2 regions of the Marinobacter sp. V34 genome follow, and region 2 is predicted to be linked to the other one. Evidence: predicted binding sites of a transcription regulator. Region 2 holds the regulator's gene; the other holds the start of a gene.

Region 1 (15,496 bases), on a different contig from region 2:
TGGCGACCATCCAGGGAGCCAGGGCTCTTGGGCGCGATCATGAGCTGGGATCGTTGGCCGCTGGCAAACTGGCGGACATTATCGCCGTGGATCTTGGCGACCCGTTCCTGCAGCCGGTGTATGATCCCGCCTCTCATCTGGTGTACAGCAACCATGGCCGCCAGGTAAGCCATAGCTGGATCAACGGCGTACCCCAGGTGCAGGAAGGCAAGCTCACCCGCATTGACGTCCCGGACCTGATGCTACGCGTCCAGGGCTGGGCCGACCGTATTCGCGAACAGCAAACCAGTTGACGCTCACACTCTCAGCGACCAGGCAGAACGGCACATGAGTAACCACAACGTAGACCAGAAAGAAATCGCCAAGTTCGAGGCACTGGCCAGCCGCTGGTGGGACCCCACCAGCGAATTCCGGCCCCTGCACGACATCAACCCCCTGCGACTCAATTACATCGATGAACGTGCGCCCCTGGCCGGCAAGCGGGCGCTGGATGTCGGTTGCGGTGGTGGCCTGCTCTCCGAGGGCATGGCACTGCGCGGTGCCCATGTCACCGGCATTGATATGGGAGAAGCACCGCTATCCGTCGCCAGACTCCATGGTATGGAAAGCGGCATTGAGGTGGACTACCGCCAGATCACCGTGGAAGAACTGGCGCAAGACCCGGAACACGCAGGCCAGTACGATGTGGTGACCTGCCTGGAAATGCTTGAGCATGTGCCCGACCCGGCGTCGGTGATCAGCGCCTGCGCCACCATGCTCAAACCGGGCGGGCATCTGTTCGTGTCTACCATCAACCGCAATCCAAAATCCTTCCTGTTCGCCATCGTCGGTGCGGAATATATGCTCCGCCTGCTGCCCAAGGGTACCCACGAGTGGCGCAAGTTCATCCGGCCGTCCGAGATGTCCGACCATCTCCGCCACGCTGGCCTGGACATCCGCGACCTGACCGGCATGACCTATAATCCGATTACCAAAGCCTACCGCCTGGGGCGGGATGTGGACGTGAACTACATGATGCACGCCATGGACACACGAGAGGACAGTACGCCGTCGTGAGCGCCACACCCCCAGAGTCAGCCATGCCAGCAAACCCGTCGACCGTCCTGTTTGACCTGGACGGTACGTTGATCGATACCGCACCGGACTTTATTCGTTGCCTGAACGAACTGCGGCTCTCACACGGTTTACCAGGCCTGCCCGCACCGCATATCCGGCGCTCTGTCTCCAACGGGGCCCGGGCCATGATCAAGATTGGCTTCGGGCTCGACCCGGACCATCCTGACTACCTGGAGAAGCACACTGCCTTTCTCGACCTCTACGAGGCCGGCGTCGCCGTAGAAACCACTCTGTTTGAGGGCATGGACAACCTCTTGAAAAGCCTCGAAGCACGAGGTATCCCCTGGGGCATTGTCACCAACAAGCCGGTTCGCTTCGCCGTTCCGTTGGTGGAAGCCCTGGGACTTGCAAACCGCTGTGCAGCGGTGATCTGCCCCGACCATGTCACCCACCGTAAGCCGCATCCAGAAGCTCTGTTTCTCGCCTGTAAAGAAGTGGGTGTCGAACCGACAGCGGGCGTTTACGTAGGCGACCATGAGCGCGATATCGAAGCCGGGCGCAACGCCGGAATGACAACCATTGCAGTTCGTTACGGTTATATCGAGCAGCCGGAAACCGTTGATCTGTGGCAAGCCGACCTTATTGCGGACACCGTCAGCGACCTGGCAAAACTGTTACAATAGCGCCGATGGCAGCATCATTTTCGTACTTCCCAAATGGAGACTCAGAATGCAGGACTATCAAGCACCGGCTGATTTACTGAAGGAACGCATCATCATGGTGACCGGTGCCGGCAGCGGGATAGGAAGGGCTGCAGCAAAGGCCTATGCGGCTCACGGCGCCACCGTCATTCTCGTCGGCCGCACCGTCTCCAAACTGGAATCCGTCTACGATGAGATCGAAGCGGCGGGTCATCCCAAACCAGCCATCGTACCGCTGAATTTCGAAGGCGCCGCGGTGAAAGAGTATGAAGAGCTGGCCATGACCATTGAAGACAACTTCGACCGTATCGACGGCCTTCTCCACAACGCCGCCATTCTCGGCACTCGCAGCCCGATTGAACTGTACGATCCGGAAATCTGGAACAAGGTCATGCATGTCAATGCCACCGCGCCCTTCCTGCTGAGCCGGGCGATGATTCCATTACTGCGCAAATCTGACGATGCCTCGGTGATTTTCACGGCCTCCGGTGTCGGGCGTCGGGCCAAGCCCTACTGGGGTGCCTACGCGGTCTCCAAATTCGCCATCGAAGGCCTGAGCCAGATGCTGTCGGAGGAACTGGATGACGACCGCCACAATGTCCGCGTGAACAGTCTTAATCCCGGTGCCACCCGTACCAATATGAGAGCCACCGCGTACCCCGCTGAAAATCCGGACCAGAATCCGGCGCCGGAGGAACTGATGCCGGTGTACCTGTACCTGATGGGAAAGGACAGCCACGACGTGAATGGCCAGCAGATAGACGCACAGCCGAAGTAATGGAACTGATTTTCTACACTACGTCACAGTGCCATCTGTGCGAACTGGCGGAAGCCCTGTTGGTCAGCACGCCCATGCCAGAACCGGTTCCCGTGGACGCCGTGGATATTGCCCAGTCCGACCAGCTGGTTGAACGCTACGGCACCCGGATTCCAGTGTTGCGCCGCAACGATACCGGTGAGGAACTGGACTGGCCGTTCACCAGCGACCAGTTAATGAATTTTCTTCGATGAGGACAGCCCAACATGTTGATGGTGATATCCCCCGCCAAGACACTGGACTATGAAAGCCCGCTGGCGACCCAAAAGACAACCCAGCCGGACTTTCTCGACGATGCCTGTGAACTGATAGACCAGCTTAAAGACCTGGAACCCCATGACATCAGTAACCTGATGGGGATCAGCGACAAGCTCGGTCAGCTCAATGCTGAACGCTTTCGCATTTGGCACACCCCCTTCACACCGGATAACGCCCGCCAGGCGGTGCTTGCCTTCAAGGGTGATGTTTACACCGGCCTGGATGCGGAAAGCTTCAGTGAGAAAGAATTCGAGATTGCCCAGAAGCGGCTTAGAATTCTGTCCGGCCTCTACGGTGTGCTCAAGCCGCTGGACCTGATGCAACCCTATCGTCTGGAGATGGGTACCAAGTTCGAAAATCGCCGGGGCAAGGATCTGTACGCTTTCTGGGGCAGCAAGGTAACCGATGAGATTAACCGCTTGTTGAAGGCTGATGACGGCGTGCTGGTAAACCTGGCCTCTAACGAATACTTCAAGAGCGTTCGCAAAAAGGATCTTGAAGGCCGTCTGGTTACACCGCAGTTCAAGGACTGGAAAAACGGCCAATACAAGATGATCAGTTTTTACGCCAAAAAGGCCCGGGGCCTGATGTGTCGCTACGCCATCCAGAACAACATCACCCAGGCCAGTGACCTGAAAGGCTTTGACCTGGAAGGTTACCGGTTCAGCGAAGAGCAGTCCGATGCGGACAGCTGGGTATTCCTACGGGATAAGCCGTAAACCGTTCACTGAATCCGGAGACATTAATGAGTGAAGCCGTTTTTTCCCAGCTCGCCATGCTGGTCTTTCTCACTGGCCTGATCGTCTGGATGGGATTCATCGTGTGGGATCTGGCCAAAAAGTCCCAGGCCGGGCGGTTTGGCACCATCATTTTGTTCACCATACTCGGTGCTGGCGTGGTGGGGTTCATCATCAAGACCGTGATGGTGGAGATTATGAAGCTCTAGCGGCCCAAGATGAGGTTTTCAGCATTGTCACTTTACGGCCACGGACCCGTGGCCGTATCATCCCCACCCTTTTCAGACTCTCACCATCATCGAATAACCAACAAGGACCCGGACCATGTGGTTTCGTAATGCCCGCGTATTCCGTTTTACCAAGCCATTCGAAATAACCGCCGAAGCCCTGGAAGAAAAACTCCAGGAAGACGCCTTCAAGCCCTGTGGTCCCCAGGAAACCTCACGCCAGGGCTGGGTATCGCCCATGGGTAAGCACAGCGATCTGCTGGTTCATAGCGCCGGCGGCTATCACCTTATTGCCCTGCGCAAAGAGGAGAAACTGCTGCCCGCCTCCGTCATCAAGGAGCTTGTAGACGAGAAGGCTGAGATGATTGAAGCGGAACAGCACCGAAAGGTGCGGCGTAAGGAAAAGGACGAATTGAAAGAAGAAGTGATGCTGGAAATGCTGCCCAGGGCATTTTCCAAGAACCGTCGCTGCTACGCGTATCTTGCACCGGCAGACGGTGTACTCGTGGTTGACGCAGGCTCCTCCAAACAGGCGGAAGATCTCGCCTCAACGCTTCGCAAAAGCCTGGGTTCCCTGCCCGTTCGCCCGCCAGCCGTGGAGCAGGCACCCGCCTTCACCTTCACCGGCTGGTTGAACGAGTCCATCGACCTACCCGCGAGCATCGAGCTGGGTAATGAGTGCGAGCTGAAAGATACCTCCGAAGACGGTGGCGTGGTGCGCTGCAAAGGCCTGGATCTTCAGGGCGATGAAATCCGCAGTCATCTGGACGCCGGCATGCAAGTCACCAAGCTGTCTGTTACCTGGGACGACAGCCTGTCATTCGTGCTGGACGAGGAACTGGGCATCCGTCGCCTGAAATTCGGCGACACCCTTCAGGAAAAGCTGGACGATGTGGATGCAGATGATGCCGCAGCGCGCTTCGACGCGGCATTTTCGCTGATGACTCTGGAACTGGCCAGGCTGATTCCCGGCCTTCTGGAAGCCCTGGGCGGCGAAGACCGTTCCGCCATTGTGGAAGAAAGCTGAACCCAAAAACTCAGTGGGACGTCTGTTCCAGACGCTCCCGCTGCCAGTCTTTCTCCGGCTCATTCAGCACCAGGGTGAGGTCCATCACTTCCTCTTCCGAGTTGTAGTGGATCTCGAAGCCCAAATGCTCGGCCAGTTGCAGCATGGGGCGATTGTCCGGTAACACATCACCCACCATCTCCACCGTGCCCTTGGCACGGCAATAGTCGATCATCTTCTGCATCAGGGCCACACCCAGTCCTTCGCCTTTCATCCTGTCATGCACCATCACCGCGAACTCACAGCGCAGGTTGTCGGCATCGGTCCAGGTTCGCACCGTTCCCAGGGTCTCTTCCCCCTCGCCGTCCTCCCTTGGCGCGTTGGCAATAAAGACCATTTCCCGGTCGTAGTCGATTTGCACCATCTGGGCCACGTCTTCACGGGAGAAGTGCTTGCGGTACTGGAAAAAACGGTAACGGATGGACTCCGGAGACTGAAGCTCATGGAACGCACGATGAGCTGGTTCGTCTTCCGCTAGCACCGGGCGAATGATCACACGGCGCCCGGACTTCGGCAGCACGATCCACTCCTCCAGCTCCCTGGGGTACGGCTGGATAATCGGCCGCCCCGGCTTATCCGCCAGGTCGATCGCCACGTTCACTGCAACCGTGCCCTGATCGTTGAACAACAGTGGTGAGATCTCCAGCCCGCGAATCTCAGGAATATCGATCACAATCTGGGACAGGGTCACCAGGGTTTCCGAAACAGCGCGAATATCCTCCTCGGGCTTCAGGCTATGTTCTTTCAGCAACTTGTACATGTAGGTGCGCCGCAATAGCTCCCTGGCCAGCACCATATTCAACGGTGGCAACGCAATCTGCCGATCCGTCATTACGTTGATATGCGCCCCGGAAGCGCCGCAAACCACCAACGGCCCAAATAACTTATCCCGGGTGATCCCCACACTGAATTCGATGCCACCAACATGCTGGTAAGAGCGCTGCACCGCAAACCCCAGAAATCCGCTGTCAGGGTAATGTTTCTGGTATTCGTCCATCAGGAAGCGACAGGAATCCATAATCGCCCCCTCGCTATTCAGTTTCTGAACCGTGCCCTTGTAACGACGCTGTCCCGGACTGAGCTCCACGAGTGGATGACAGGCCTGTTCATGGATCAGCGTGATGTCCACAGGACGACGCTCGACGGCGAAGACTTCCAGCACTTCCTCCATATCGTCGCAATACATGGTCTCTACGGCGTTAATGCCGTAATTCCGGATCACGTCGCGGGCCTCCTGATTGGACAGATGCGCCCGACCGGAGCGAATGGCATTCACTACGATACGCCGTGTTTGGGTGTGGTCGGCCAGGTGGTCGGTAAAAGACTCCGGCGTTTCCGTCAGCAGCCGCTGCACACGCTGGTGTCGCACATGCTGCATGAACGCCATAACGGCCTTCTCGGGGTTGAAGAACGAGGGTACGCCCGCCCGATAAAACTCATCGCGGGCATCCAGCACCGTACTTTGCCCCAGCCAGCAGGTGAACACATTAAGACGCGTACCCTTGACCGCCTGTACCACAGCATCGGCAATCCGCAGGCTGTCCTCAGTCAGGCTGGGAGCGTACATCACCAGAACGTTGGCCACTTCAGGGTCTTTGGCAAGAATTTTGATGGCTTGAGCGTAGAGCTCCGGCGAGGCGGCATAACCGAGGTCTATCGGGTTCTTTCGGGTCCAGTACGGTGGCAGAAGTTCCGCCAGCGAATCAATCGACTTGCCTGACAGCTTCGCCAGCTCACCACCCAGATATGCCAACCGGTCCACCGCCAGCACTCCCGGCCCGACACCGTTGGCCATAATAGCCAGGGTTTCGCGCCTCAGGGGCCTCATTCGCGTCAGAGTTTCCAGCGCATCGAACATCTGCCCCAATCCATCCACACGCAGCACACCGGCACGCTGGAGCATGGCATCGTATATGGGATCACTCTGTGTCAGCCCTGCAGGCAGCTCGTGAGGGAACCACTCGGACTCCGGCACACGGCCACTTTTCACTGCAATCACCGGCTTGGTGCGGGAGGCCACACGTACGGCGGACATAAAGCGGCGGGGGTTGGGGATGTTCTCAATGTGCAGCAATATTGCGCGGGTCTGGCTGTCCTGTGCCAGATAGTCGATCAGGTCGTCATGGTCGATATCCATCCCATCGCCCAGTGTCAGGAAGTAGGAAAAACCCACACCCCGGGCGAACGCCCAATCAATGACCGAACTGGCGATGGTGCCGGATTGGCCCACAAACGCCACCTTTCCGGGAATAGCCCCCATATGCGCATACGTGGCATTCAAGCTGCGAGCTGGCACCATCAACCCGATGGTATTAGGGCCAAGTACCCGGATACCGGTTTCCCGGGCAGCATCGCGGACCGAATACATCAGGGGCTGGCCGGTTTTGCTGTGGCTTCTGGACATGCCTCCAGTCATCACAATGGCCGTACGAACGCCTGCCTCCCCCAATCGCTTGATCATCTTCGGCACAGTATCCGGGGGTGTACAGATAATCGCCAGGTCGGGGCTGAATCCCATGCGGGATACCTTTTTGACGCAGGACACACCATGGACGTTGTCGTAATCGTTCTGGTTGACCACCATCAACTGACCGGGATAACCACCCCCCAACAGGTTTCGAAGCACCATGCCGCCCAGATTATCTGCCCGTTCCGAGGCGCCGATAACCACAATAGAGGAAGGGTTGAAAAGGCTTTCCAGATAACGGGTGCTCAAACTTCACTCCTTGATTCGGGTCGACCGGGCGTGCGTACACCTTATCTTAGGCGCTTGCCTGGCGATGTAAAACGGCTATCGCCGCTATAAGACCAAAGAAACGCAGAAAGCCCACTCTATCCCTGATAATATTGGACAAAATACAAGCACGGCCAGAGCGTTCGGAACCAGTATGACAACGGGATTTTTCTCTCACGACGACTGCATGAAACACAATATGGGCGCGGAGCACCCTGAGTGCCCGGAGCGACTTGCAGCCATCACCAGTTACCTGGCCGACACCGGCCTGGGGCAAGACCTCGACTGGGTGCGGCCCGACGAAGCCACTCGGGACCAGTTACTGACCGTGCACCCCGAACGCTACCTGAACCAACTTGATCTGATGCAACCCACCAGGGGACGGGTGTATACCGACCCCGACACTGCCATGATGCCTGACACCCTGAGAGCCGCCCGCCTCGCCGCTGGCGCCAGTATTGAAGCGGTCGATATGGTGCTCAGTAGCCAGCTTACCAACGCGTTTGTGTGCGCCAGGCCACCAGGGCACCATGCCGAACGCAGTAAATCCATGGGTTTCTGCTTCTACAACAACATCGCGCTGGCCGCTATGCGGGCCCTGAACTTTCACCAGTTGGAGCGGGTAGCGATCATTGATTTCGATGTTCACCAGGGCAACGGCACGGTGGACATCGTGGGCGGCGATGAACGCATCCTGATGTGTTCCAGTTTCCAGCACCCGTTCTACCCGCATTCCCACGTGCATCGTCAGGCCGAAAATATCATCAATACGCCCATCCAGGCAGGCTCGCCAGCGAACGAATACCGAAAGATCGTGGAAGCGGCGTGGCTGAAACGGCTACAGGACTTCCGCCCGCAACTGGTGCTGATCTCCGCCGGCTTTGACGGCCACCTGCTGGACCCAATGGCGGAGCTAAATCTGGAAGTATCGGATTACCGTTGGTTGACGGAAATGATCACCAGCGTGGCTCGCGACCATGCCAACGACCGTGTTATCTCAACCCTGGAGGGCGGCTATCATTTGAGGGCGCTGGCAGAGAGTGTCAACGCTCACCTCGAGGTACTCAACGCCATCCACTGAAAATACCGCGCGCAACGTCAGGTATTTGGTGTTGCGGCCTCATAGCCATTGGCTTGTTGCAGGTCCGGCCGCTCGCCTTCCCGCTGAAGGCGAATCGTCGTGCGCCGGTTGTCCGCCGGGCGGCGTGATACCGGGTACTGGTCCGCGTGAGCTCTAGTCGTTACGGAATCTGCATCGATGCCCTGCCCTATCAGGTAGTCCGCTACCGCATTGGCCCTCTCTTCCGACAACGCACGATTGTCGATCCGGCTGCCGCTGCTGTCGGTATGGCCATCCACGAACACTCTCTCCACCGTGGAATCCGCCTGGACGTAAATCACAATGTTGTCGAGGAACCGCCGGTCAGCGTCGGACAGGCTGGTGCTGCCCGACGCAAAAGAAATGCGGGAACGCTTGATCTGATCGTAGTTCACCGGCAACAGACCGGCAGTACAGTTGCGATAACCGGAGAACTGGCCCGCAAAGTTAATGTTGGACACTTTCACTCGAACCGGGTTGCCGTCGTACCAGGATTCGCGCGTAACCGTTGGGTCCATCCCCTCCAGCAAGCTTTGGACAAGCACCATGGCCAGACGAGATTCAAGCATCACCGGTCGACGACTGTCGTCCACATTTACCCGACCAAGGGGACGTGGGGCGATTCCCGGGCGCCAGGATGGCGCTTCCATCACCAACTGAGCCTGACCTGGACGCATGAGCGGCGTTTCCGACTCCAGGAAAAAGGACAGCGACTCACCCGCCTTATGGCGGAATACGGCACGACCGTAGCCCGGGACCTGGTGCACCAGAGTGCACTCGAACACGGACTCCGACAGGTACCACTGGCTGTTCTCGATACCTGCGCCAAAGGTGGCGGCCTGCGCCGCGACAGAGCCTGCCATCAGTACACCAATCGCACTGGAAATCACTGCACCACGCAGGAAGGCGAAAATTCGTGCCATACCATCCATCCGTCAGAAAAGATTCACTACTCTTGTAACGGCTGAATCTGGCCTTTCTTTAGGGCACCCGCCAAAACAATCGCTGTCGGCTTCTGATATAATTTCGCCAGAATTTTCCAGGGGTTCACGTTTGACCGGCCCCAGCACATCCCGGAACCGTAAATGACCGAACAACTGATCATCACCCGTCCTGACGACTGGCACCTCCACGTACGGGACGGCGACATTCTCCAGGACGTAGTACCCGCTACCGCCCGCTGCTTTGGCCGCGCCATCATCATGCCGAACCTGGCGCCACCGGTGACGGAGGCTGAACAGGCCATGGCCTACCGCAGCAGGATACTGGCCGCTGCCGGCGACACCGACTTTGACCCGCTGATGACGCTCTACCTCACGGAAGCCACTACGCCTGAGCAAGTCAGGGAAGCCAAGTCCGCGGGCGTGGTTGCCGCCAAACTGTATCCAGCCGGCGCCACCACCAACTCCGCATCCGGTGTGACCGACATCCGCAACATCTATCCGGTGCTGGAGGCCATGAGTGATTGCGGCATGCTGTTGCTGGTCCACGGCGAAGTCACCGACGCGGACATCGACATCTTCGACCGGGAGAAGATCTTCCTCAAGCGCGTACTGGCGCCCACCATGGAAGCGTTTCCGGATTTGCGGGTGGTGCTGGAGCACATCACCACCGCCGATTCGGCCGAATTCGTACGTGACCATGACGGAAACAACCTGGGTGCCACCATCACGCCGCAACACCTGATGTACAATCGTAACCACATGCTGGTCGGCGGCATTCGCCCTCACCTGTATTGCCTGCCCATCCTCAAGCGCAACCGACACCAACAGGCGTTACGGGATGCGGTGGTCAGCGGTGACCCTCGTTTCTTCCTGGGAACGGACTCGGCGCCGCACTCAAAAGACAAAAAGGAAACCGCCTGTGGCTGCGCAGGCTGCTACTCCGCATACAGTGCCATGCCCCTGTATGCGGAAATTTTCGAGGACCTGGGCGTACTGGACAAACTGGAAGCCTTTGCCAGCTTCAATGGCGCTGACTTCTATGGCCTGCCCAGAAACAGCGATACCATCACGCTGGTGAAAGAATCCTGGGATATGCCCGACGAACTGCCTCTGGCTGACGGTACCATTGTCCCTTTGAAGGCAGGAGAAAGCCTGAGATGGCGGCTTGCCTGAACACCACTCCGACCAACCGATCCTTATCATCAATCGTTCCTTTACCAGGCCTGTGACCCTGGCCAGACGCTCCGGGAGTTTAAGTGACTGAAGAACATAAAGAACCGCATCCCATGTCCCGCCGCTTCCGTGGTTTCCTGCCGGTTGTGGTGGATGTGGAAACCGGTGGTTTCAATCCTGAGAAGGATGCCCTACTGGAAATTGCTGCGGTCATACTGACAATGGACGACGACGGCTGGTTGAAACGGGCTGAAACCCACGTGCAGCAGATCGACCCATTCGAAGGCGCCAACCTGGAACAATCTGCGCTGGACTTCACCGGTATCGACCCGTGGAACCCGGAGCGGGAAGCCGTTCCGGAGCGTGAGGGTATGAGCGAGGTTTTCGGGCCCATCCGCAAGGCGGTCAAAGCCCACGATTGCAAACGAGCCGTGCTCGTTGGCCACAACGCGACCTTTGACCACAACTTTGTGTTCGCCGCTGCCCTGCGTTCGGACATCCGCCGCAACCCGTTTCACCCGTTTTCCACCTTCGACACGGCAACGCTGGCTGGTCTGGCCTACGGCCATACCGTCTTGGCCCAGGCCTGCAAGCTGGCAGGCATTCCATTCAGCAACAAGGAAGCGCACTCGGCTGCCTATGATGCTGAGAAAACCGCCGATCTGTTCTGTGGCATCGTCAATCGCTGGCGCGAAATCGGTGGTTTTCCACCGCCACCGGTACCAGACGACACTGAACAGGCGCCTTGATAGACAACCACAAAAAACCCCGCTCGAAGCGGGGTTTTCTGGTCTTCAGGGGCAATGTTACCAGTAGATACCCCGCATGATCGCAGCAAAGGCCACCTGCTCGGAGGAGACTTTTGGCTTCTCGCCGGAACGGCTGCCGGCAGCGGCCGGAGAATCCGGGAACATGCGGTAACCGGTGTTCATCACGATCTCACCCATCTTCGGCGCCAGCGCTTGCATGACCTGAGCGAAAATCCCCAGACGCGTGGCGATGCGCTTGGGACGATACACGATGGCGTCAGCCACCATTTCCGCCGCCTCGTCCGGCGTCAGCGTGGGCACCGAGTCATAGATTTTGGTGGGCGCGATCATCGGCGTTTTCACCAGCGGCATGTTAATGGTGGTGAAGGTCACGTTGCGGTCCGACCATTCCGCTGCCGCACAACGGCTGAATGTATCCAGCGCTGATTTGGACGCGACGTAGGCCGAGAAACGGGGCGCGTTGGTCAACACACCGATGGACGAAATATTGACCACGTGGCCGCGACGACGTTCCAGCATAGCCGGTGCAAAGCCCATGATCAGGCGAACGGAGCCGAAGTAGTTCAGCTGCATGGTACGCTCGAAATCGTGAAAGCGGTCGAACGACAGCGCCAGTGAGCGACGAATGGAACGGCCAGCATTGTTGACCAGCACGTCCACATGGCCGTGATTGTCCAGCACCGTTTTTACGAAGCGGTCACAGTCATCCATGTCGGCGAAATCACACTGATAGGCATGAACATTGCCCCCACGGGCTTCCAGTGCCGCAGCCACTTCCATCAGGCGTTCTTTCTTACGCGCGCCAATCACCAGGACGGCACCGGCATCCGCCAGCTTTTCGGCCGTCGCCAGGCCGATACCAGAAGTCCCACCGGTGATCACACAGACCTTTCCTTCCACCGTGCCACGCAGAGTGCGATCCTTGAACAGGTCGGGGTCCAGGTTGCGCTCCCAGAAGTCCCACAGCACCGCAGCGTAGCTTTCCAGGCGCGGCACTTCGATGCCGGTATCCTTAAGGACCCGCTCCGTCTCGCGGGCGTCAAACCGCGTGGGGTAATTGATGAACGACAACACAGAGGGTGGAATACCCATGTCGTCAAGCAATGCCGTTGTCAGGCGTTTAACGGGCGGCAGATTCTTCAGGCTCTGGCGGATAAACGGTGGTACAAACCCGAACATGCGGGAATCGATCCGCATCGCCATACGGGGTGCATGACCAGCTTCGGAGAAGATATTGAGAATCTCTCCCACTTTGTAGGGGTCAGAATCCACAAGGTGGAAGCAGTTACCGTCCTCGCCTTCAAGGTGCGCGATGTGGTCCATGGCGTTCACCACAAAATCCACCGGTACAACGTTCAGGCGTCCACCCTCGATGCCAATCGTCGGCACCCACTGGGGCAGTGCGTGGCGGATTTTCTGGATCATCTTGAAGAAGTAATAGGGCCCATCGACCTTGTCCATCTCCCCGGTCTTTGAGTGGCCAACCACCATACCCGGACGGTAAATCCGGAACGGAACGGTGCAGCTCTCGCGAACCACCTTTTCAGACTCGTGCTTGGTCAGCAGGTAGGGATGGTCGAGCTTTTCAGCTTCCTCGAACATGTCCTCGCGGAACGTGCCCTTGAACAGGCCAGCCGCCGCGATGGAGGAAACATGATGGAAGCAGCCGGCTTCCATGGCCGCTGCCGCATTGACGGCACTGTGGGTGCCCTCAATGTTGGTGGCCTGCTGGGACTTTTCGTCCGCCCCCATGTCGTATACCGCAGCAAGATGGAAGAAATGGTCAATGTTACCCTTGAGCGATTTCATCGTCTTGGCGTCGATGCCCAGATTCGGGCTGGTAAGGTCGCCGATCACTGCTTTCACCCTGGACTCGTCCGCGCCCCAGCGCTCCCTGAGCTGGTCCAGTTTGCCCTGTGATTGCTCGCGCACCAGTACATGCACTGTGCCACCGCGAGCCAGCAGTTTTTCAACGAGAAAACGGCCGATAAATCCGGTGCCACCCGTCAGAAAGTAATTCATTGATAGTCCACCCTGCTTGTTGCTCAGTTGTTGTCTTTTTCCTTTGTTGCCATCAGCCATATTAGACCAAAGTCTTATATGGCTGATGCACGCCGGCATTGTACTTAATTGCAACACTCATGTATCGAACTTTTTTAGAGCAATTGCTCTGTAAACTCTTGTTTTAGTTAGAGTGTTTACTCTAGTTCATGCATGCAATACACGCCGGAACCTGCTCGGTTAACCGACACGCTGAAATTGAGACTAGCACAAGGTGGGCAGGCTGCCCGCAAATCCCTACCATTACCGGAAGGAAATGAAACCTGACGGTTGCAGTGACATAATCGGAACCATCAACGGCAGTTTCTGTCTCTACACTTTCTACACTTTCTACACTTCCCGCACTTCGGAACCCGGAACATGAACAAAGACGACCCCAACGCTGAACGCTACATTGCCATTGCACGTGCCTGCTTGAAGGCCATCAACGACACAGCTGCCGACGCCGGCAGCCGGGAACAGAAAATCCAGGCGGTGTATCAGGCCATTGACCACGCCTTCCAGGCCGAATTCGCGGATTATCGCCAGTCCGTCGCGGTGATGGGGACGGTTCTTGAGCGCATTGCCTCGGGCCAACTCGATGCGGATGCTGCCGCCAGCCTGGCGAAGAAAACCCTGGATCAACAACCGGAAAGCACCCGTAACGCACTGATTCACTAACGTTTCAACGCAAAGAGAGACTGTATGCACCCTGGCATCCCTGGATTTGCCCAAGGTTTCCTTGGCCTGAAGCAAGGATTTCTTCTGGCGCTGATAGTAGTCTTCAGTTCGGTTGCCCTCGCGGGCCAATCGCCCATAAAGAGCCCGAACGACGACAACCTTTACCGTTATGTGCAATTGGACAACCAGCTTCGGGTGCTACTGATTTCCGCGCCGGGCTCCGACAAAGCCGCAGCATCCATGAACGTCGCCGTCGGCAGTGGCGATGACCCTGCCAACCGCGAAGGCCTTTCTCACTTCCTTGAACACATGCTGTTCCTGGGCACGGAAAAGTACCCCGACCCTGGCGAGTACCAGCAGTTCATCAAAAGCCATGGTGGCAGCCACAACGCGTTTACCGCGTTTCAGGACACCAACTACTTCTTTGACGTACAAGCCGAGCACCTGAAAGATGCCCTGGATCGCTTCGCCGAGCAATTTTCAGCACCGCTGTTCACACCGGAACTGGTGGATCGCGAACGCCGCGCCGTACACTCAGAGTACAGCGCGAAACAGAAAGACGACAGCCGCCGCTTCTACTCCGTCAAAAAGGCCGTCAGCAATCCTGACCATGCTTTTCACCAGTTTGCCGTGGGTAACCTGACCACCCTGGAGAACACCGAAGAGCGACCTCTACGCCCGGACCTGATCGACTTCTGGAAAACCCATTATTCGGCCAACCTGATGGCACTCGCCGTCTACGGCCCGCAATCGCTGGACCAGCTCGAAGCCATGGTACGGGGTCGCTTCGATCGCATCGAAAACCGCAACCTGAATGCAAAGGTTCACAGCGAGCCGCTATTCAGCCCGGACACCCTGCCCGCCCGGGTGCACGCCGATGCGCTGAAGGATATCCGCAACCTGACGCTGACCTTCCCCATTCCGTCCCAGGAAGACCATTACCGCGACAAGCCAGCCAACTACGTCGCCAGCCTGTTAGGCCACGAAGGCCCGGGCAGCCTGTTTGATGTGCTGAAAAAGGCCGGCCTGGTGGAAAGCCTGTCAGCTGGTAACGGCATGGATACCGGCCAGGAGGCCACCCTGGAACTGAACATGGCGCTGACGCCGGAAGGCCTTGAAAAGCAGGAAAACATCCTCGAACTGACCTTTGCCTACATCGACAAGGTACGCGAGGAAGGCATCTCCCGGACCCG
Region 2 (15,496 bases):
TGGTGTCCACTGGAATGGCGAAACGCCAGAGCGTATCGCTGTGAGTCTTTCGCAACTGGTTAAGACTTTTCACCGATGCTTGGGTACGGCGATCAAACAGCGTCGGTACAATGGTGTAGGAAAGCTGGTTTTTCTGGGAACGCATGATCATGGTGAGCGTGTGCAGCATCCGCTCGAGTCCCTTGATGGCGAGAAACTCGGTCTGAACCGGAATGATCAGGTGTTGTGCGGCGGCAAGCGCGTTTACCATCAGCACGCCCAGCGACGGCGTGTTGTCCAGCAGGACGTAGTCGAAGTCATCCCACAACTGGGCCAGGGCTCTGGATACAATCAACCCCATGCCCTCAACACCGACCATCCTCCGCTCAAGGGTTGCCAGCGCTGTGCTGGCCGGCAACAGGGACAGCCCCGGACAGCTGGTTTCGGTAATCAACTGGGCCGGCAGACCATCCGGCACTTTGCCCTGATGCTGGAACAGATCGAACACACTGTGGGCGATGGTGTCCGGGTCATACCCAAACCAGCTGGTCAATGAGCCATGGGGGTCCAGATCGACCACCAACACACGCTTACCACTCTCCGCCAGTAGGCCACCCAAGGCTACAACCGACGTGGTTTTGCCCACACCGCCCTTTTGATTGGCTACTGCCCAGATGCGCACGCTGTGCACTCCATATCTGTCACCAAATCCATCGCCAAGCTCGTCACCACACTGATTCCCCAGAAATACCCGTTCCGGAAGCGCCGCACGCATACCGTGTTATCGGCCACGATCCGTTCAACTTGAAAACAATCCGGCAAGAGGTTGCCGGGACCTAAAGATGTACAGACGTTAATACAGATATTGTGCCAACTCGCCTATAGGCACCTTCCGCCATGACTCTGCAACGTGATGATCGAAAAGGTGTTATCGCATCGCGCCACGAATACTGGCATCGCGGGAGATCAGCAGAACCACGCGTCGGTTGCGACGGCGACCTTCCTCGGTGTCGTTGCGGGCCACCGGTTGGTGCTCACCGTAACCAACAGCGGCCAGCCGTTCGGCCTCAACGCCCTCCATTGACAACATGCGTACAACCGCCGCTGACCGAGCAGCGGAAAGCTCCCAGTTGGAGGGAAAGGCACTGGTGTTTATCGGGCGGTTATCTGTGAAGCCCTCAACCCGAATGGCATTATCCCGGTTGCGGAGTACAGCGGCGATTTTCGCCACCACTTCGAAGGCATCGTAATGGGGCTCGGCATCGCCACTGCCGAAAAGCAGGCTGTTGCGCAGACTCAGCTCTAACCACTCGTCGCTGGTTTCCAGGGTAACCACGCCCTGGTTGATCAGTTCGTCAAACTCCAAAGCCAACCGGTCCGCCATAGCGCGCAGCGCCTCGGTGCGCCCTTCAGCGCTCATGGCAGGATTCTGAGGTGCTTCGGTTACGGCAGGCTCAATCACGTCTTCAGCGGCCTGAGGAGTCGAACGCCGGGGCTGGTCGCCTACTTCTATAGGTTGGAAGGAGCGCTGAGGGGCATTGAAGACGCCTGTCAATGTTTCAGACAGCACCTTGTACTTGCCCTCGTTCACCGACGACACGGAATACATCACAACAAAGAACGCAAACAACAAGGTGATGAAGTCGGCGTAGGAAATCAGCCAGCGTTCCTTGTTGTGAAGATCGTCATCCTGCCGCCTGCGTCGTCTCATCAGCTTACCCTTGGCCCGATGCCGGCACTACAGGAAGCCCCGTAAGCGCAGCTCGATGGATTTAGGGTTCTCGCCTTCTGCAATGGCGATGATGCCGTCGATCATCATGTCTTCATAACGGGTGCGTTCCCGCAGAATGCCACGCAGCTTGTTGGCAACCGGGAAGAACAGCAGGTTGGCCAGCGCCACACCGTAGATGGTGGCCACAAACGCGGTGGCGATACCGCTGCCCAGTGACTGGGGGTCTTCGAGGTTGGTCATCACCTGAATCAGCCCCATCACCGCGCCGATGATGCCAATGGTGGGCGAATAGCCACCCATGGCCTCAAACACCCGAGCGGACTCCAGATCCCTCTGTTCACGGGACTCCAGGTCCACCTCCATGATGCTGCGAATGGTTTCTGTCTCAGCACCGTCCACCAGCAGTTGCAGCCCCTTACGGGCAAAGCGTTCAGATTCTTTCTCAGCCAACCCTTCCAGCCCCAGCAGACCCTGCTTACGGGCCTTGACGCTCCAGTCAATAACCTTGCCAATACCATCTTCCAGGCTGATATAAGGCGGAAAGAACACCCAGCGCACCTGGGAAAAGGCCCGCTTTAACAGCGGCCAGGAGGTCTGGAGGATAGTGGCTGCGAGCGTACCACCAATGACGATCAGCGCGGCCGGGCCATTGAACAGCGAGCTGACGGCACCGCCTTCCAACAGGTTTCCACCGAGAATCGCCACAAAGGCCAGAATGACGCCCAGCAGGCTGAGAATATCCATCAGCTAACCCCATCTGTCAGGCGGGGACCAATGTCATCAAGCGCGAGGATTTCGTCAGACAACCCGGCCTTGGCCACGGCCATGGGCATACCGTAAATCACCGACGTTTTTTCGTCCTGGGACCAGATATCGGAGCCGGACTGTTTCATAAGGCGACAGCCTTCCTTTCCATCCGACCCCATACCCGTGAGGATCAGCCCCAGGGTCTTTCCGGGAAAACTCCTGGCCAGGGAGCCGAAAGTCACATCCACGCAGGGCTTGTAGTTAAGCCGGTCATCTCCGGGAAGAATCCTGACTCTGCCCTGGCCACCCCGGTTTTCAATCATCATCTGCTTGCCCCCGGGGGCAAGCAGCGCGACGCCCGGCTTCAGCATTTCTCCGTCTTCCGCCTGGCGCACCTCAATCTGGCATAGTTTGTTCAGCCGTTCGGCAAACGCCGGGGTAAAACTGGCTGGCATATGCTGAACGAGAACCACAGGCGCGGGAAACCCGGCCGGTAATGCCATCAGTACACGTTGCAAGGCCACCGGGCCGCCGGTTGACGTGCCGATGGCAACCACACTGTAGTGTTTCGCAGGCCCACGGCGAATCGAACGACGAACCGGTGCTTCAGGCTCAGGGGAGCTGCTGCGAGAAGGTCTATCTGGTGTCGCCGGCCGTTCCGGCACGCTGCGTCTTGCCGGTGCCGGGCTACGGGACGAAGGCGCCGGGGGTGTCGCAGGAGGCGGCGCAGACGGTTTTGCACCTGGGCGACTGCCAGCAACATCCAGCACACGCTCAATGAGTATTTTCTGAAGCTGGCTGGAATCCCGGGCGATTTCCTCAAAATTCTTGGGCAGGAAATCAACGGCACCTGCCTCAAGGGCATCCAGGGTCACCCGGGCACCCTCGTAAGTCAGGGATGAGAACATCAATACCGGCGCTGGGTGTCGCTTCATGATCTCACGGACGGCGCTGATACCGTCCATGACGGGCATCTCGTAGTCCATGGTAATGACATCAGGCCTCAGCTTTTCAGCCAGCTCGACACCTTCACGCCCGTTGGTAGCCACCCCAATCACCTTGATCTGACCGGAAGCGGTCAGGATTTCCGTCAGTCGCTTGCGGAAAAAACCTGAATCATCAACGACCAGGACAGAAACCGTCATCCATTTCTCCTAAACCTGGGCCTGCCGCAACGTTATTTTCCGTAGTTCTGAAGCAGGCTCGGAACATCAATTATGAGTGCAATACGACCATCGCCAGTGATGGTTGCACCCGCCATACCCGGCGTTCCCTGCAGGGCCCGGCCCAGGGGCTTGATCACCACCTCTTCCTGCCCGATCAACTGGTCCACCACAAAACCGACGCGCCGCGTGCCCATGGCCACGATAACCACGTGGGCATTTTCCGGTTCCGGCTGCCCGGCTGCGCCTTTGATCAGCCATCGCTTGATGTGAAACAACGGGAAGACCTTGTCTCGAACCACGATGCATTCGCGTCCATCCACAATGTTCTTCTTGCTGAGGTCCAGATGGAAGATCTCAACCACGTTCACCAACGGCAGCGCAAAGGACTGGTCGCCAAGCATGATCATCAGGGTAGGCATGATGGCCAGGGTCAGCGGTACTTTGATGACGATGCGTGAGCCCTTACCCAGCTCCGACTCCACGCTCAGCTGCCCGTTAAGCTGGCTGATCTTGGTTTTCACCACGTCCATGCCGACACCGCGACCGGACACGTCGGATATCTGGTCCTTGGTGGAGAACCCGGCGGCGAAAATCAGGTTGTAGCACTCGGTGTTGGTCAGCCGATCGGCGGCGTCCTGTTCATAGATGCCCTTTTCAACTGCTTTTCGGCGCAGCACATCCGGATCCATGCCGGCACCGTCGTCTTCGATGGACAACAGGATGTGATCCCCTTCCTGCTCGGCAGACAGAGTGACACGGCCCTGACGAGGCTTGCCCGCCTTTTCACGAACATCGGGTGCTTCTATACCGTGATCAACCGAGTTGCGAACAAGGTGGACCAGAGGATCGGACAGCGCCTCCACCAGGTTTTTGTCCAGGTCGGTCTCTTCGCCGTGCATCTCAAGGTTGATTTCTTTTTTCAGGCTGCGGGCCAGATCGCGAACCACCCGCGGGAAGCGGCCAAACACTTTCTTGATGGGCTGCATCCGCGTTGCCATCACTGCGGCCTGGAGGTCGGTGGTGACCACGTCCAGATTGGAGACAGCCTTGTGCATATGCTCGTCTTCACTCTGGGCACCCAGACGCTGTAACCGGTTACGCACCAGCACCAGCTCACCCACCATGTTCATGATGTCGTCCAGGCGTTTGGTGTCCACCCGTACCGAGGTTTCGGCAACCGGCGCATTGGCGTCCCGTGCCGGCATCGCAGGTGTTACGCCTGCCTTGCCATTCTCCGCAGGGGCTTTTTCGGGTTTACCAGCCGATTGGGCGGGCTTGTCAGTCTTGGCACTGGCAGGTTTGGCGGCAGGCTGCTTCGCAGCAGGCGCAGGGGCCGATTCGGCAGTTTCTGCCGTGGGGCTACCGCCCTTACCATGCAGGTCATCCAGCAACTTTTCGAACTCGTCGTCCGAAATCAGGTCGCCGCCACCCTTGCTGTCACCGGCCTCATCGCTGGCAACGTTGCCAGCCGATGTATCCTGACTGTCAGGGACTTCCTTGCTGGATTCAGGTGGGCCTGAAAACTGACCCTTTCCGTGCAACTGGTCGAGCAGGGCCTCGAATTCATCATCGGAGATGTCGTCTCCGCTCCCGCCCTCATCACCGGAAGGCTCATTGCTGTCGCCGCTGGAAACCGGAGCGCCGGTCTTTTCCTCTTCCAGGGCATCCAGCAACCGCTCGAATTCATCGTCGGTAATATCACCGCCATCGTCACCGGAACTGGCTTCATCGCTCTCGTATTGTTCTTCGCGAGCGACCGCTGCGTTTGCTGGCGCCGACTCCCCTGCCGGCTGCGCCAGTGCGTCCAGAGCTGCGATCAGTTCCTCGGGAGCTGGAGTCGGTTCTTCGTGATGGCGAACCTGTTCAAACATGGCATTGACGTGATCCAAGGCTTCCAGCACCACGTCCATCAACTCGGAATCCACTTTGCGCTTGTGGTTGCGCAGGATATCGAAGACGTTTTCCGCGGAATGGCAGCAGTTCACCAAGGCATCGAGCTGCAGAAACCCGGCACCGCCCTTTACGGTGTGAAAGCCCCGGAAGATGGCGTTGAGCAGATCACTGTCGTCCGGGTTTTGTTCCAGGTCGACCAGTTGCTCCGACAGCTTTTCGAGTATCTCGCCTGCTTCAACAAGGAAGTCCTGCAGGATCTCTTCATCGGCATCAAGCGCCATGCGTTACCCTCTTTTACTCAGAAACCGAGACTGGACAGAAGATCATCAACATCGTCCTGCCCCGATACTACGTCTTCGCGTTCTTCGGCCTTGATCTGTGGACCGACACCCTGTTCCGCCGATATCTTTTCCCGTTCTTCCAGTTCATGCACGGTGCCGGTCATCTGGTCCACATGGCTCGCCATCACTACCAGGCTCAACAGATGTTCTTCCACCTCTTTAACCAGAGTGGTGACCTTTTGGATCACCTGTCCTGTGAGGTCCTGAAAATCCTGGGCCAGGAGAATTTCCGACAGGTTGTCGTACATCGCCCCGGCATCGGTATTCAGGGTTACGAAAAATGTGTCGATACGGGCATAGAGCTCACGGAATTCCGCCGGGGCCATCTCACGGCGGCGAAGTTTCTGCCACTGGTCTCTCAGCTCGGCGGCCTCATCACGGAGGGCGCTGGCCTTGGGCATAGCCTCCTCAACCAGATCCATGGTCCGATTGGCTGCTTTGCCGGTCATCTGAACCACGTATTCCAGACGATCCGAGGCATCGGTCATCTTCGACAGAGCTTCTGACTGTTCGTCGTTCCGGGGATCGACCTGGAAATTTCGGATTGCCTCATGGAGGCTGCGGGTCAATCGGCCGACTTCCCGATACAGGCTCTGGTCCCTGACCTCGCTCAGCTCATTGATCAGGCTCATCGCACGGCCATAGTCGCCGGCATTGACCTGCTCAAGCAGTTCGGCCGCCTGGCTGCGGAGTTTCTCCGTAACCTCCGGGTCGAGCCCCTGTTGGTCTTTTTTGCTATTGCTCATGGGAGCCGTCCGACCTCTGATTACTGGATGCGTTCGAAGATTTTCTCAATCTTCTCCTTGAGTACGGCAGCCGTGAAGGGCTTGACCACATAGCCGTTCACGCCGGCTTGCGCAGCGGCGACGATCTGGTCGCGCTTCGCTTCGGCGGTCACCATGAGCACAGGCAGGGTTTTCAGGCTGTCATCGGCACGGACCTCCTTGAGCAGATCGAGCCCGGACATCCCTGGCATATTCCAATCGGTTACCAGAAAATCGTATTTGCCGCTCCTGAGCATCGGCAGTGCCGTATTGCCATCGTCTGCTTCGTCAGTATTGGTAAAACCGAGATCGCGAAGCAGGTTCTTAATGATCCGTCGCATTGTGGAGAAGTCATCCACAATCAGGATTTTCATATTCTTGTCCAATGGGACCTCCAGTTAAAAACGCCCGGAATTCGTTTTTGGCTTCCGGCTCACAGTCTAGCAGGCCGGTAGTTTAACCGCTTATTGTGTGACCTTTGGGCCGGTTGTAAAGCACCGGTTACCAAAAGGCTACAGTAAAGAATGCCTGGCAACGCCGTTCAACGTGACTGGCGGCCTGTTCAGCTCTGCCAACCAGTAAGACGCCCCCGCAGACGGAGCGCGGCCTGGCTGTGAATCTGGCTGACCCGACTTTCACTAACACCCAACACAGCGCCTATTTCCTTCAGGTTCAGCTCTTCCTGGTAATAAAGGCTGAGCACCAGCTTTTCTCGCTCGGGCAGGTCACCAATCGCAGTGGCCAGGCTCTTCCGGAAATTGTCAGACGCCAGACCATCCAATGGGTTATCACTGTCCTCTGTTTCTTCTATCGGCAGCTCGCCGGATTCATTGAGCTCATCCAGACTAAAAAGTCGGCCACTGTTGGCATCGCTCAGAGAGGAATAGTATTCGTCGAGGTCCAACCCAAGCTCCTCGGCCACTTCCGAGTCTTGAGCTTCCCGGCCCAGGCGGTCCTCGACAGCCTTGATGGCTTTGGCAATGCGGCGGGAGTTCCTGTGGACGGATCGGGGGACCCAATCACCCTTGCGAATTTCATCCACCATGGCTCCGCGGATCCGGATACCGGCGTAGGTCTCAAAGGTAGCCCCCTTGTCGGAACTGTATCGCTGTGCAGCTTCCAACAAGCCAATCATGCCTGCCTGCATAAGATCATCCAGCTGGACAGATGCCGGCAGCCGCGCCATGAGGTGAAGCGCTATTTTTTTGACCAGCGGGGCCTGCTCCTCAACGAGTTGGGAAGGTCCTCGTGTACCCGTCCGGTTGTAGATTCCAAGTTCTTTCGCCAATGTCATGTATCCGGCTATTCAGTGACAGGATCAAAATCAGACTTCGACGAGCCGCTCCACAAAGAATTCCAGATGTCCCCGGGGCGACGATGGCAGCGGCCAGCTATCCACTTTCTCCGCAAGGCTCTTGATCGCCAACGACGCTTTTGCTCGCGGATAGGCATCCAACACGGCACGCTGGCGCTGTACCGCCTTTTTTACGGCCTCGTCATACGGCACCATACCCACATATTGTAGTGCCACATCAAGAAAGCGCTCGGTAACCCGGGTCAGTTTTTCAAACAAATGGCGACCTTCCTGCTCATTCCTGACCTGATTAGCCAGTATACGGAAGCGGTTGGTACCGTAATCCCGGTTCATAAGCTTTATAAGAGCGTAGGCGTCGGTAATAGAGGTAGGTTCATCACAGACGACCAGCAATAGTTCCTGTGAGGCTCGGAGGAAGCTGACCACCGACTCGGAAATACCCGCAGCGGTATCAACAATCAGCACATCGATCTGGTCGCCGAGCTCACTGAAAGCATTGATCAGGCCAGCATGCTCCAGGGTGGAAAGCTGGGTCATACGCTGAGTTCCCGAGGAGGCAGGGACGATTTTGATACCACCGGGGCCATTGACCAGCACGTCCCGCAGGTCACATTCACCGGCAATCACGTCCTGGATATTGCGATTGGAGGTAATACCCAGAAGCACGTCAATGTTGGCAAGGCCCAGGTCGGCGTCTAGCAGCACCACCCGACGTCCCATTTGCGCGAGTGCGATGCCAAGGTTCACTGAAACGTTACTCTTGCCAACGCCCCCTTTCCCGCCGGAAACGGCAATCACCTGTACCGGATGTGGTTTGCTCATACTGACTCTGATCTCTTGCCGCGTTTAACCGCAGGCTGTGTTGTTTTTAAACAGCGACTGCCTGTTGCTGCTGGAGTTTCTTCAGCCTCTCCACGGCCAACCGCACCAGCGGAATGGACTCAGCGTGGTGCAGGTCTTCCGGGATTTTCTGCCCGTCGGTGTAATACGCCACCGGCAATCCCGTTTCCATGACGAATCCCAGCGATTCACCCAGGGTCAGTGCTTCATCGATTTTGGTCATCACACAACCCGTAAGATTTGCCATCTTATAGCAATGCCAGACGGATTTCATGATGCGCGGCTGACTGGTGGCCGAAACCACCAGATGGGTTCGAATCCGGTGGTGACTGCGAGCCAGCTCCATGAGCTGCTCTTCGTAGCCCTTGTCGGTACTGGTCAGGCCTGCGGTGTCAATCAACACCAGGTGGCGGTCCGACAGCTCGTCCAGTATGTCATCCAGGGAATGTGTTTCGTCCACGACCCGCACCGGAACGTTCAGTATGCGCCCGAACACGAATAGTTGCTCATGAGCCGCGACCCGATAGCGATCGGTGGTGACCAGTGCCAGGGAGTCGGGGCCGTGGCGCAGCACGTAATGCGCGGCCAGCTTGCCGATGGTCGTCGTCTTGCCGGACCCGGTTGGTCCCACCAGGGCATAGACACCGCCCTCTTCCGCCCACTCCGTGCGCGCGGTCTTGACTCCGGCGGCCAACATTTTCAGAGACTGCTTCCAGCCATCCTCGAGCCGCCCTGCACGGTGACGCCGGGACAGAGAATTGGCAAGCTCCAGTCCGAGACCGAATTCCTGCAACTTTTCAGACAGCCTCTTCTGTACTGCGTTCACCGCTGTTTGTTCAGGTTCACCGCCGTTCCGGGCACTGACCAGATCGCGAAGGGAACTGATTTCCGCGCGCATTTGCGCCAGCTCACCGGAATAGGCGGCGCTGGCAGCTGTTGGCTCTTCAACCATTATGTCGCCATCGGCAAGCGATTCTTTCGACAGGCCTGCGTGGCCGAATTCCCCACCCGAGACCGCGTTGCCATAGGTCGCGCGCTTTTCCCGCACTTCCCGAATACGATCCCGGGAGCGGCCGAGCTCGTCCTCCAGGCGGCGATGCTGTTCCGCCTGCAACTCGGCGAGCCGTGAGCCATTGGTGGCTTCCCGTGCCGCATCACCGAGGCGCTGACGCGCCATGTTTTCGTCATAATCGAGCGCTGTCACAATTTCGACACCACCATCCACACGACGATTGGAAAGGATTACGGCATCGGGCCCCATCTGATCCCGCACCTGACGCAGTGCCTCTGCCATGCTTTGGGCAAAAAACCGCTTTACTTTCATAATGATGACTCCTCCCCGGTCAGCACTTTCCAGCGCCTTCCGCCTTTCCAGCCGCGGCCTTTACTGACCGACGGATGCGACAATAGTGATCTGTTTGTTATCCGGAATTTCCTGGTACGACAGCACGTGCAGGCGCTCTACTCCGTAGCTGGCAAACTTCGCCAGCACCGGGCGCAAGGGCCCGGAAACCAGTAGAATCGCCGGCTTGCCCAGCATCTCCTGGCGCTGGACGCTGTCCTGGAGCGACCGTTGGAGCTTCTCAACCATATTCGGCTCCAATACCAGCCCGATGTCTTCCTGACCGCCGGATTGTTGACTCTGTTGCATAGACTTTAGCAATAACTGTTCCAAGTCCGGGTCCAGAGTAATCACCGGAATCTCTGCGTCGTTGCCACAGATACTCTGAACAATCATCCGGCGCAGCGACTGGCGGGCAACCGTGGTCAGCAGTTTCGGGTCCTGGCTCTTCGGATGGACGTTGACAATGGCCTCCGCGATAGACCGCATGTCGCGGATCGGTACTTCCTCTTTCAACAGGTTCTGCAACACCTTCAACAACAGGCTGATGGAAACGGTGGTAGGCACCAATTCTTCCGCCAGCTTTGGCGACACTTTCTCGAGCTGGTCCAGCCATTTCTGGACTTCCTCATGGCCAAGCAGTTCGTGGGCGTGTTTCTGGAGGATCTGATTAAGGTGTGTCGCCACGACAGTACTGGCGTCCACGACGGTATACCCAAGGGTCTGTGCCTGATCTTTCTTGTCCGGCTCGATCCAGCTGGCATCCAGGCCGAAGGCCGGGTCTTTGCCCTCTATTCCCTCGATCTTGCCGAATACCTGACCGGGGTCAATCGCCAGTTCACGGTCCGGGTGAATTTCTGCCTCGGCAATGGTGACGCCCATCAGGGTGATTCGGTAAACGTTGGGCATAAGGTCGAGGTTGTCGCGGATATGGACCGAGGGCATAAGGAAGCCCAGATCCTGTGAGAGCTTTTTACGAACCCCCTTGATGCGACTGAGAAGCTGACCGCCCTGGGATTTATCCACCAGCGGAATCAGGCGGTAGCCCACCTCCAGGCCCACAATATCCACGGTGGCCACATCGTCCCAACCGAGCTCCCGGGTCTCCCCCGGCGGCGGCAGCTGGGCACTGTGTTCACCGCCCTCACCACCGGGCGGCAGGTCGCGCCCCGGGCCTGCCGGGCGGGCACCGCCGCCCCGGACCGGGAACACACCATCCTCCTCGACGGTCTGGCGTTCCTGTTGCCATATGTACCAGGCAATACCACCTGCAATCGCACCCAGACCAAGGAATGCCACGTGCGGCATGCCAGGAATCAGGCCAAGAATGATGAGGATAACGGCCGCGATACCCAGCGCCTTGGGGGCATTGAACATTTGTTGCAGTATCTGCCCGCCCATGTCCTGGCTGGACGTTACCCGGGTAACCATGATCGCTGCAGACGTCGACAGCAGCAGTGACGGAATCTGTGCCACCAGGCCGTCACCAATGGTCAGTAGTGCATAGTTCTGTGTAGCGGTACCAAAATCGAGACCGTGCTGAAGCATACCGATGGCAATGCCACCGATCAGGTTAATGGCCAGGATCAACAGGCCGGCGATGGCGTCGCCCTTGACGAATTTACTGGCGCCGTCCATGGAGCCGTAGAAATCGGCCTCCTGGGCGATTTCAGCCCGGCGATGCTTGGCTTCTTCCTGGTTGATAAGACCGGCATTGAGGTCGGCATCGATGGCCATCTGCTTACCCGGCATGGCATCCAGGGTGAAACGCGCGCTGACTTCCGACACTCGGCCGGCACCTTTGGTCACCACCAGGAAGTTGATGATCATGAGGATGGCGAAGACGACAAGGCCAACCGCGTAGTTACCGCCGATGAGGACCGCGCCGAACGATTCGATCACCTTACCGGCCGCATCACCGCCCTCATGGCCGTTGAGCAGAACAATCCGCGTGGAGGCAACGTTGAGCGCCAGCCTCAACAATGTTGCCACCAACAAAACTGTCGGAAAGGAGGCAAACTCCATCGGCCGCAAGGCGTAGACACACACCAGCAGGATCACGATCGACAAGGTGATGTTGAAGGTGAAGAACACGTCCAACATGAACGCCGGCATGGGCAGAATCATCATGCCGAGCAATCCCATCAACATCACGGGAATGCCGATATTACCCCGCGTCAGGGATTTGACATTATTGAGGACTAGCGCTCGGTCCATGCCGGGAAACTCTCCGATTGGCGGTTAACCGCAGGGTTATGCGGGTCGTTTTTTTGACGCAGACGCATCGTTTGAAGGGGTATTCGCAAGATCCGTACCACCCCTAACGGCTTTTCTTCTCACCGCGCCTGACGGATTCGGCCAGATACGGTATCCTTGCGCCATTTGCTGGCGTCTTTACTGCGCCCAATCAAATCATCGACCCAGACGCAAAGGTGAGCCCATGCCAATTCACGAGGTCAAGCACCCCCTTATCCGCCATAAACTCGGCCTGATGCGCCGCTCAGACATCAGCACCAAAAATTTCCGGGAACTGGCTCAGGAAGTAGGTGCTCTGTTGACGTACGAGGCCACCAAGGATTTTTCACTGCAGAAGAAAACCATTGAAGGCTGGGCCGGCCCGGTGGAGATTGAACAGATCCAGGGCAAGAAGATCACCATCGTACCGATTCTGCGGGCCGGCTTGGGTATGCTGGACGGCGTACTCACCCTGATTCCCGGTGCCCGGGTCAGCGTTGTCGGCCAGGTGCGCAACGAGGAAACCCTGGAAGCCAGCACCTATCTTGAGAAGCTGGTAGGTGAACTCGATGAGCGCATGGCGATGATCATCGACCCCATGCTGGCCACCGGCGGTTCCATGATCTCCACCATCGACCTGCTGAAGAAAGCCGGTAGCAACGAGATCCGCGCCCTGGTTTTGGTCGCAGCGCCGGAAGGCGTGGAAAAGGTGCTGGAGAAACATCCTGATGTGTCGATCTATACCGCATCAATCGATGAAAGGCTGAACGAGAAAGGCTATATCCTTCCCGGGCTCGGCGACGCCGGCGACAAAATCTTCGGCACCAAGCAGAAGGACGTCTAACCATGCAGGACCATAGCACCGACCCGGTCTGGAAACAGGCCATTGCCGGCTCACAAATGCTGCTGGTGGCTTTTGGCGCATTGGTACTGATGCCTCTGATTACCGGCCTCGATCCCAACGTTGCACTGTTCACCGCAGGCATTGGCACCCTTATTTTCCATATTGTCACCGGCGGCCAGATTCCCATTTTCCTGGCCTCATCCTTCGCCTTTATCGCTCCGATCATTGCCGCCAAGGGCCGCTTCGGCCTTGAAGAAACACTCGGTGGCCTGATGGCCGCGGGCATCCTTTATATAATACTGAGCGGCGCGGTGCGCCTGCGCGGTACCGGTTTCATCACCCGCCTGTTGCCCCCTGTGGTCATCGGCCCGGTTATTATGGTGATCGGCCTTGGCTTGGCGCCGGTTGCCGTCCACATGGCTTCTGGCCGCACCGGTGACGGTGCGCAACAACTGGTGCCCTACGACACTGCCATCTGGATTGCGATGATCTCCCTGGCCGTGACGGTCGTTATGGCTGTCTGGTCCAGCGGTATCTTCCGCCTGATTCCGATCATGTTCGGTATTATTGTCGGGTACATACTGTCGGCCTTTGCCGGCATCGTGGACCTGTCACCCATCACCAACGCGCCCTGGTTCGCCATTCCCAATTTTGTGGCGCCGGAGTTCAGTTGGGCAGCCATCCTGTTCATGATTCCGGTAGCCATCGCACCGGCCATTGAACACATTGGCGATATCCTTGCCATCGGTACCGTCACCCGCAAAAACTATCTGGAGAAACCCGGCCTGCACCGCACCCTCCTGGGCGACGGCCTGGCCACCAGCGCCGCCTCAGCCCTTGGTGGCCCGCCCAACACCACCTACTCCGAAGTCACGGGCGCCGTAGTGCTGACCAAAAACTTTAACCCGAAAGTCATGATCTGGGCGGCGTGCATTGCCATCGTGCTGGCTTTCATCGGCAAATTCGGTGCCGCGCTCCAAACTATACCAGCGCCTGTCATGGGCGGTATCCTTTGCCTGCTGTTCGGCTCCATCGCCGTCGTGGGCCTGAATACCCTGATCCGCCACCAGGTCGACCTGTCGCAGGCACGCAACCTGGTGATCGTTGCTGTCACCCTGGTCTTCGGTATCGGCGGCATGGCGATTGGTAATCTGGAAGGCATCGCCCTTTGCGCAGTGGTCGCCATAGCCCTCAACCTGGTCCTGCCAGGCAAAGGCGAAGCATGGGGCGCAAGAATCCATGAGAAAGACACCCACTGACGGCATGCCAATGAAAACGGCTGACAGCTCCGGCATCAGCTTTACCGCCCTATATACCGGTGCCGTATGGCACCGGTACGGCCTCTCCGACAAAGTGCTTTTGACTGACCAGGGGCGCTGGTTGTATCACCTGATGACGCCCTTCGAGGTCGGCAGCAAAACACTCATCGGCGGCAACATCCGCACCTTCCTGCTGCAGCGACACCTGATCATCGATCACCTGATCGAACAGGCCCTAGACCGCGGCGCCACCCAGGTACTGGAAATCGCCTGCGGAATGTCGCCACGGGGTATCCGCTTGCGGGACAGGCACCCTCACCTGCACATGGTGGAAGCCGACCTCCCTGACATGGCCACCCAAAAAACCGCAAGACTCCTGACATCCGGCCACCTGGGCAACCTCCATCAGGTGATGCCCATCGACATCCTGGCGGAATCCGGTGAACAGACGCTGGAGGCGGTTTTCGCGAGAGCATTCGACAGCAAAGAACCGGTGGTTGTCGTCACCGAGGGACTGACCAGCTACTTCTCGTTGCCAGTCATTTCAGAATTCTGGAAACGCCTGGCTACACTCCTGCAACAGCGCCCGGGTTCGGTCTATCTGTCCGAAAGCTACCTGATGCCGAGCCAGCCGCTGTTACGCGGTGCCCTGAAATCCCTCGGCGGCCTGCTCAGCACGGTTACCCGAAGTGATGTCAGCTTCCATTTCCTGGGCGACCAGCAGGCCGCTGAACATTTTACTGACTGCGGCTTTCCTTCCGTTGCCGTCCATAACCCTGCCGACTTTTACGGCCACCTTCCAATTCCGGAAAGCCGCCGTGATCCTATGGTTCGGGTTATTGAGGCGCAGCCTTAGCCCTTTTGTAGCCTGACATTTCGGTGGTGGCAGGCTAACAGTAGACGACTCTCAAACTAAACATCGCGCCGCAAATCTGAAGGAATCGGAAACTTCGGCATCTGGGGCTTCTCGCCCCGTCCCTTGCGGAATTGACGAAGCTGAAACACATAGGCAAGCACCTGGGCGATCGCCATATACAGG

The links. The regulator FliA, encoded in region 2, starts transcription of late flagellar genes. The targets are predictions, from matches to a motif close to CTAAAGTTTNNNNNNNNNNNGCCGNTAA.
Region 1: AC0B60_RS02905 (flagellar protein MotY) is a predicted target of FliA. The motif match lies at 9,653-9,680, and genes of this name have one in related genera.

What each region holds. Positions count from the first base shown of each region.
Region 1 covers NZ_JBUPZY010000001.1:607,065-622,560, reverse strand. Annotated here, with positions in the region: gene AC0B60_RS02955 (TRZ/ATZ family hydrolase) at 1-293, shown strand, start outside; gene ubiG (bifunctional 2-polyprenyl-6-hydroxyphenol methylase/3-demethylubiquinol 3-O-methyltransferase UbiG) at 328-1,056, shown strand; gene AC0B60_RS02945 (HAD-IA family hydrolase) at 1,080-1,739, shown strand; gene AC0B60_RS02940 (YciK family oxidoreductase) at 1,786-2,535, shown strand; gene AC0B60_RS02935 (glutaredoxin family protein) at 2,535-2,768, shown strand; gene yaaA (peroxide stress protein YaaA) at 2,781-3,551, shown strand; gene AC0B60_RS02925 (DUF2788 domain-containing protein) at 3,578-3,778, shown strand; gene rdgC (recombination-associated protein RdgC) at 3,894-4,823, shown strand; gene AC0B60_RS02915 (bifunctional acetate--CoA ligase family protein/GNAT family N-acetyltransferase) at 4,834-7,578, opposite strand; gene AC0B60_RS02910 (histone deacetylase family protein) at 7,751-8,677, shown strand; gene AC0B60_RS02905 (flagellar protein MotY) at 8,695-9,627, opposite strand; gene pyrC (dihydroorotase) at 9,781-10,812, shown strand; gene rnt (ribonuclease T) at 10,926-11,561, shown strand; gene AC0B60_RS02890 (SDR family oxidoreductase) at 11,619-13,604, opposite strand; gene AC0B60_RS02885 (hypothetical protein) at 14,004-14,303, shown strand; gene AC0B60_RS02880 (insulinase family protein) at 14,328-15,496, shown strand, end outside.
Region 2 covers NZ_JBUPZY010000003.1:203,988-219,483, forward strand. Annotated here, with positions in the region: gene AC0B60_RS06420 (ParA family protein) at 1-661, opposite strand, end outside; gene motD (flagellar motor protein MotD) at 908-1,690, opposite strand; gene AC0B60_RS06430 (flagellar motor protein) at 1,718-2,455, opposite strand; gene AC0B60_RS06435 (protein-glutamate methylesterase/protein-glutamine glutaminase) at 2,455-3,603, opposite strand; gene AC0B60_RS06440 (chemotaxis protein CheA) at 3,636-5,798, opposite strand; gene AC0B60_RS06445 (protein phosphatase CheZ) at 5,816-6,604, opposite strand; gene cheY (chemotaxis response regulator CheY) at 6,625-7,008, opposite strand; gene AC0B60_RS06455 (RNA polymerase sigma factor FliA) at 7,185-7,916, opposite strand; gene AC0B60_RS06460 (MinD/ParA family protein) at 7,947-8,759, opposite strand; gene flhF (flagellar biosynthesis protein FlhF) at 8,806-10,101, opposite strand; gene flhA (flagellar biosynthesis protein FlhA) at 10,162-12,336, opposite strand; gene upp (uracil phosphoribosyltransferase) at 12,560-13,198, shown strand; gene AC0B60_RS06480 (uracil-xanthine permease family protein) at 13,201-14,457, shown strand; gene AC0B60_RS06485 (class I SAM-dependent methyltransferase) at 14,438-15,313, shown strand; gene flhB (flagellar biosynthesis protein FlhB) at 15,370-15,496, opposite strand, start outside.